2 regions of the Pseudomonas sp. DP-17 genome follow, and region 2 is predicted to be linked to the other one. Evidence: riboswitches for the same ligand, from Rfam matches in the RefSeq annotation. Region 2 holds a riboswitch; the other holds the start of a gene.
The links. Region 2 has a riboswitch for manganese ahead of MJ122_RS05050 (TMEM165/GDT1 family protein). Riboswitches for the same ligand answer to the same signal wherever they lie in the genome.
Positions count from the first base shown of each region.

Region 1 (3,400 bases), on a different contig from region 2:
GCCACGGCCTCGGAGGAGGCGGGGTTCTGCCCGGTGATCAGGCCGCGGTCTACCTCGACGTGGCTCTGCCAGTCGGGGCCCTTGCTGTAGCGAGCGCCGTTGGCCTTGAGCATGTCCTGGACGAGGAAGGGCACCACGTCGGTAAGGCCAACAGCGTCTTCCTCGCTATTGGAGAAGCCGGTGACGTGCCGGCCCTGCACGAGCGGCTGGCCATCCAGGCCGCGCGGGTGGCGGAACACGGCCGGAGCGTGGCAGACAGCGGAGACGGTCTTGCCGCTGGAGTGGAAGGCCTCGATCAGCGCTACCGAGGTGCGGTCCTCGGCCAGGTCCCAGAGCGGGCCGTGGCCGCCGGGGTAGAACAACGCGTCGTAGTCGTCGGCTTTCACTTCGCTGAGCTTCACGGTGTTGGCCAGCGCGGCCTGGGCTTCGCTGTCCTGGCGGAAGCGCAGGGTGGCTGGGGTCTGGGCGCCTTCCTCGTCGCTCTTGGGGTCGAGCGGCGGCTGGCCGCCCTTGGGCGAGGCCAGGGTCAGGCTGGCGCCGGCATCCTTGAACACATAGTAGGGCGCGGCGAACTCCTCGAGCCAGAAGCCGGTTTTCTTGCCGGTGTTGCCGAGCTGGTCGTGGGAGGTCAGGACTACCAGGATTTTCATGCTCACTCCTTCGGCGTATCGCTAGTCGTGCGGCTGCCGCCGAAACGGCAGCCCGGACTGTCAGTGTAGGCAATGAGCCGACCGCGTCAGCGCGACAGGGTGATACCCAGATAGGCGGCGTACAGCACGCCGTTGAGCATGAGTACCCAGATGGGCAGGCCAGCGCCGCGCTGGGCGTTGATCCGCAGCCAGAGCGCAGCGCCGAGGGTGACGAGCACGCCAGTGAGGACCTCGATTCGCGGCTCCCAAGGCGTGAGCAAGATGCCGATGGCGGGCAGCAGGGTGCCCTGGAACACCATGGCGCCGCTGATATTGCCGAAGGCCAGGGTGTCCTTGCCGCGGCGCACCCAGAGGATGCTGTTGATCTTCTCCGGCAGTTCGGTGGCGATGGGGATGATCAGCAGCGACAGCAACAGGGCAGAGATGCCCAGGATGTGCGACAGGCCTTCCACGCCATGGATGAAGCCCTTGGCGCCCAGCACCAGCAGCGCCAGGCCCAGCAACAGTTGCAGCAGGATGCTGGCGAGGTTGGTCGGCAGGCCGATGCGCGACAGGTACATGCGGTGGTCGGCTTCGGTGCCGTGGCCGTCTTCCACCAGGCCTTGCGATGCGCGCAGGGTCAGTGTGATGTAGCCGATGTAGGTGAGCACCAGCAGCATGCTGAGGGCGATGCGTACGCCGCGCAGTTCGGCCGGCACGAACATGGCGATGGCGGCGAAGCTGAAGGCCACCAGGAAAAAGTTCAGGTCGCGCTGCAGGCCGGTACGCTCGGGACGGATGCGTCCGAGCAGGCCGCGCCCGCGCCAGGCGAAGCAGGCCATCAGGCAGGTGGACAGGGTGGAGAGCATCAGCGGTGCGCCGAGGATCGCGCCGACACCGACTTCCTCGTTGAGGTTGACGTTGCTGGTGCCGGCGAACAATGCCAGCAACGGGATCAGGGTTTCCGGAAGGGCGGTGCCGACGGCAGCGAACAGCGAACCGGTGACGCCTTCGGAAATTCCCAGGCGCTCGCCGAAGTGTTCCAGGGCGTTAGTGAAGAGTTCGGCGGCGATCAGGATCACCAGCAGCATGCCGAGCAGTTCGAGAAGGAAGGTCAGCATGCGCGCGGCTCCAGGCGGGTGGAGCGAAGAGTGGGGTGGTGAATCACGGTGAAGCTCCCGGCCGGTGTAGTACCCATGACCACGCATCTCCCCGGCCGTTGCGGAGATCCCGTGGTCAAAGGTCTTGCCAGGCTCAGCTGCTGGCGACGCCATGGCCTGTGGGCCAAGTGTGTTGACGTCGCCCCCGTTCACGAAACGGTCGGCTACTCCCCAATGACGCCGCGCATTCTAGCGGATTGGCCGGGCAGCTCAACCCGGGCGTCACCAGGTATCGATCAGTGGGCGCTTTTTCCCCTGGCGCGGAGCAGGCCTGGGCGTCGATGCCAGCCCGCGCAGCAGCCAGCGGCGGGTGTCGGCCGGGTCAATGACGTCGTCGATCTCCAGGTAGCTCGCCATGTTCAGCCCCTTGCCGTTGCGGTAGGCGGCGGCCACCAGCTTGTCGAAGAGCTTTTGCCGTTCCTGCACGTCCTCGATGGCGGCCAGCTCCTTGGCGTAGCCAAGCCGAATCGCTCCCTCCAATCCCATGGCGCCGAACTCGCCGCTGGGCCAGGCCACGGTGAACAGCGCGGCGTGGAAGCTTCCGGCGGCCATGGCCTGCGCGCCGAGGCCGTAGCCCTTGCGCAGGACCACCGTGAAGAAGGGCACGGTCAGGCTCGCGGCAGTGACGAACATCCGTGAGACGTGGCGCACGGTGCCGGTCTTCTCTGCTTGCGGGCCGACCATGAAGCCGGGGGTGTCGCACAGCGAGATGATCGGCAGATCGAAGGCATCGCACAGTTGCATGAAGCGCGCGGCCTTGTCGCCCGCCTCGGCGTCGATGGCGCCTCCCAAATGCATGGGGTTGTTGGCAATCAGGCCGAAGGGCTTGCCCTCGATACGCACCAGCGCGGTGACCATGCCGGCGGCGAAATGCCGGCGCAGCTCCAGCACCGAACCGCTGTCGGCCAGTTGCTCGATGACCTGGCGGATGTCGTAGACGCGCAGGCGGTTCTCCGGCACCGCGTGGCGCAGCAGGCGCTGGTCGGCGCACTGCCAGTCTGGAGTGTCGCCCTGGAAATAGGCGAGGTACTGGCGGGCGATGCGGGTGGCTTCAGCCTCGTCTTCCACCAGGACGTCGATTACGCCGTTGGCGCTCTGTACGTCGCTGGGGCCGACTTCCTCGGGGGCGAACCTGCCCAGGCCGCCGCCCTCGATCATTGCCGGGCCGGCCATACCCAAGCTGGTATCGCGGGTGGCGATGATCACGTCGCAGCAGCCCAGCAGCGCCGCGTTGCCGGCGAAGCAGCGGCCGGAGACCACGCCCACCAGCGGCACCAGTCCGGAGAGTCGCGCCAGGCCGACGAAGCTCATGTTGTCCAGTCCCGCCACGCCGACGAAATCGGTGTCGCCCGGACGCCCGCCGCCACCTTCCGCGTAGAGCACCAATGGGATGCGCCATTGCTCGGCGAGGTGCAGCATGCGGTCGGTCTTCTTGTGGTTCATCACGCCCTGGGTACCGGCAAACACCGTGTAGTCGTAGGCCAGCACGAGGCAGCGCGCCTTGTCGTCGCCGAACTGCGCAGCGTTGATGCTGCCCAGGCCGCTGACCAGGCCGTCGGCGGGGCTGCTGGCGATCAGTTCCTCGACGCTGCGGCGACGGCGCTGTGCAGC
Region 1 covers NZ_JAKSXG010000013.1:91,229-94,628, reverse strand. Annotated here, with positions in the region: gene MJ122_RS20700 (type 1 glutamine amidotransferase domain-containing protein) at 1-650, opposite strand, end outside; gene MJ122_RS20695 (sodium:calcium antiporter) at 737-1,750, opposite strand; yybP-ykoY riboswitch at 1,803-1,974, opposite strand; gene MJ122_RS20690 (carboxyl transferase domain-containing protein) at 2,012-3,400, opposite strand, start outside.
Region 1: another riboswitch for manganese. It lies ahead of MJ122_RS20695 (sodium:calcium antiporter); the one in region 2 lies ahead of MJ122_RS05050 (TMEM165/GDT1 family protein).

Region 2 (3,400 bases):
GAGATGACGTCGAACTGACTTTCGCCATGGGGCCCAAGGAGAAGCCACATCATCTGAAGCGCTCTCTCAAGCCGCGTCACCTGAACATGATCGCCATCGGCGGTTCCATCGGCACCGGTCTGTTCGTCGCCTCCGGCAGCACCATCGCCACCGCCGGTCCTGGCGGCGCGCTGCTGGCCTATGCGCTGATCGGCCTGATGGTGTTTTTCCTCATGACCAGCCTCGGCGAGCTGGCGGCGTACATTCCCGATTCCGGCTCTTTCTGTACCTATGGCAGCCGTTTCATCGACGATGGCTTCGGTTTCGCCATGGGCTGGAACTACTGGTACAACTGGGCGGTGACCATCGCCGCCGAATTGGTGGCCGCGCAGCTGGTGATGAAGTTCTGGTTCCCGGAAGTCTCGGGCATGGTCTGGAGCGCCGGTTTCCTCGGCATCATGTTCATGCTCAACTTCTTCTCGGTGAAGGGTTTTGGCGAGAGCGAATTCTGGTTCGCGCTGATCAAGGTGGTGGCCGTGGTGGTCTTCATCGGCATCGGCCTGGCCAGCATCATCGGCATCATGCATGGTATCGACAGTCCCGGCTTCAGCAACTTCACCACAGGGGATGCGCCCTTCGTCGGCGGCCTGCAGGCGATGATCGGGGTGGCAATGATCGCCGGCTTCTCCTTCCAGGGCACCGAGCTGATCGGCGTCGCCGCGGGCGAATCGGAGAATCCGCAAAAATCCATTCCCATCGCCATCCGCCAGGTGTTCTGGCGAATCCTGATGTTCTACATCCTGTCGATCTTCGTCATCGGCATGCTGATCCCCTACACCGATCCGAACCTGCTCAAGACCGACAGCAGCGACATCAGCACCTCGCCCTTCACCCTGCTGTTCGAGCGCGCGGGCCTGGCTGCCGCTGCCGGCGTAATGAACGCGGTGATCCTCTCGGCGATCCTCTCGGCGGGTAACTCGGGCATGTACGCCTCGACCCGGATGCTCTACACCATGGCCACCCAGGGCAAGGCGCCGCGCCTGTTCACCCAGGTGTCCGAAAGCGGCGTGCCGCGCTATGCCCTCTACGCCACCACGCTGATCGGCGCGCTGTGCTTCCTCACCAGCTTCATCGGCGACAAGACCGTCTACACCTGGCTGCTCAACGCCTCGGGCATGTGCGGCTTCATCGTCTGGCTGGGTATCGCCGTGTCGCACTACCGCTTCCGCAAAGGCTTCGTGCTGCAGGGCGGCAATCTCAACGACCTGCCCTACCGCGCCAAGTGGTTCCCCTTCGGCCCGCTTTTCGCCTTCTGCCTCTGCCTGGTCATCACCCTGGGGCAGAACTACCAGGCCTTCGTCGGCGATCACGTGGACTGGGCCGGCCTCGTTGCCACCTACATCACCATCCCGCTGTTCCTGGCGATCTGGCTGGGCTACCGCTTCAAGAACGGCACCCGCTTCGTCCGCTACGAGGACATGGACATCCGCCCCGCCCGCGATTGATCTGCCGCGCAGGCTTGCCCAAGTCCTGCGACTTGGGCAGAATGCGCCCCGTCCTAGGGGAGTAGTCTCCCGCGAGCGCCCTGCTCGCCCGGTACGCGTCAACACACTTGGTCCGCAGACCATGGCGCGTACGATCCAGGCCTGCAGTGTTCAGGCCGGGGTTTGACAAGACCTATGACACGAGCAACCTGACCCGGGGCGGGCAGGTGGCGCGTGTCATGGTGTTTAGTCGACCCGCCCCCTTTAGGAAGCCTGATGGAATCCCTCTTCGTCCCCACCCTGATCGTTGCCCTCGCGGAAATCGGCGACAAGACGCAACTGCTCGCGCTCGTTCTCGCCGCGCGTTTCCGCAAGCCCTGGCCGATCATCGCCGGGATCATCGCCGCCACTCTGGCCAACCATTTCGCCGCCGGCGCGGTGGGCAGCTGGGTCGCCTCGTTCTTCTCGGAAAGCACGCTGAGCTGGGTACTGGCCGTGTGCTTCCTGGCGGTAGCTGGCTGGACCTTGATTCCGGACAAGCTGGATGACGACGAAGAGGGCTCGCTGAAGAAGTTCGGCCCCTTCCTCACCACGCTGATCGCCTTCTTCCTCGCCGAGATGGGCGACAAGACCCAGGTCGCCACCGTGATGCTGGCCGCGCAGTACCCGCATTTCTGGCTGGTAGTCATCGGCACCACCCTGGGCATGCTGATCGCCAACGTGCCGGTGGTACTGGCCGGCAACTTCGCCGCCGAGCGCCTGCCGCTGAACCTGATTCGTCGCCTGGCCGCCGCCGCCTTCGCCATCCTCGGCCTGGCCGCGATCTACCATGCGCTGAAGCTCTCCGGGGTATTCTGACCGACAGCTTTTCGCGAGGAGGCCGGCGCGCCGGCCAATGCCTGTGTATCGCCCGCGATACACAGTGGCGCCTGAGCCTCCCATGACAAAGGACGTCGCCATGCCGGAAAAAGACCTGAAGCGAATCGCCCGCCACCACATCGACCTCGCCTGGAACAAGGGACACCTGGCGCTGGTGGAGCAGTTGCACAGCCCGGACTTCATCTACAAGAGTGCCTTCACCGCCCAGCCGCTGGACAATGCCGGCTACCGGACACTGGTGGAGGAAATCCGCAGTGGCATGGAGGACCTGGAAGTGGCAGTGGAAGAATGCATCCGCGAAGGCAACAAGGTCTTCACCTGGAGCACCCTGATGGGCAGCATCGCCCGTCCGGTGCTGGGGTATCCGGTCAGCGACCGCATCGTCAGCATCTCGGCCATGGGCTTCTGGGTATTCAACAGCCAGGATCAGGTGCAGGAGTTGTGCACGCTGTTCGACATGGAAAGTTTCCGCGCGCAGATGGGGCTGCCCAACCGGCCCTTCGCCGAGAAAGCACTGCCCTGACAAAAAAGCCCGGCATCTGCCGGGCTTTTTCTTTGGGTCCGCGCTCACGCACAACTGCCGACGTCTTTGTAGGATGGGTGGAGCGCAGCGATACCCATGCAATCCATGCGCGGCGCTGATGGGTATCGCTGTGCTCCACGCCATCCTACGAGTTGCCAATCAGAGGTAATCGTTGGCGTGGAACCAGGAAATGGCCCGCTCCAGTGTGTCCTCCAGCGGCACATGGGACTCGAAGCCCAGTTCCTCCCGTGCCTTGCGGCCATCGAGGAACTGCCCGCCGGCCATCACCTCGATGGCAGTGTCGTCCAGCAACGGCATCTTGCCGGTCAGGCGATAGCGCCAGCGGCCCAGCGTCGCCAGTGCGCGGGCACGGTGCAGCGGCATCGGGGTCGGCGCGGGCTTGCCCAGCAGCCTGGCGATGGTCGCGGTCAACGCGCCCATCTCGATGTTATGCCCGGTGAGCAGATAACGTTCCCCCACCCGGCCGCGCTCGAGCGCCGTCAACAGACCGCGCCCGGCCTCGGAAGCATCGATG
Region 2 covers NZ_JAKSXG010000001.1:1,075,106-1,078,505, forward strand. Annotated here, with positions in the region: gene MJ122_RS05045 (amino acid permease) at 27-1,484, shown strand; yybP-ykoY riboswitch at 1,529-1,733, shown strand; gene MJ122_RS05050 (TMEM165/GDT1 family protein) at 1,740-2,321, shown strand; gene MJ122_RS05055 (ketosteroid isomerase-related protein) at 2,422-2,865, shown strand; gene MJ122_RS05060 (NAD-dependent epimerase/dehydratase family protein) at 3,025-3,400, opposite strand, start outside.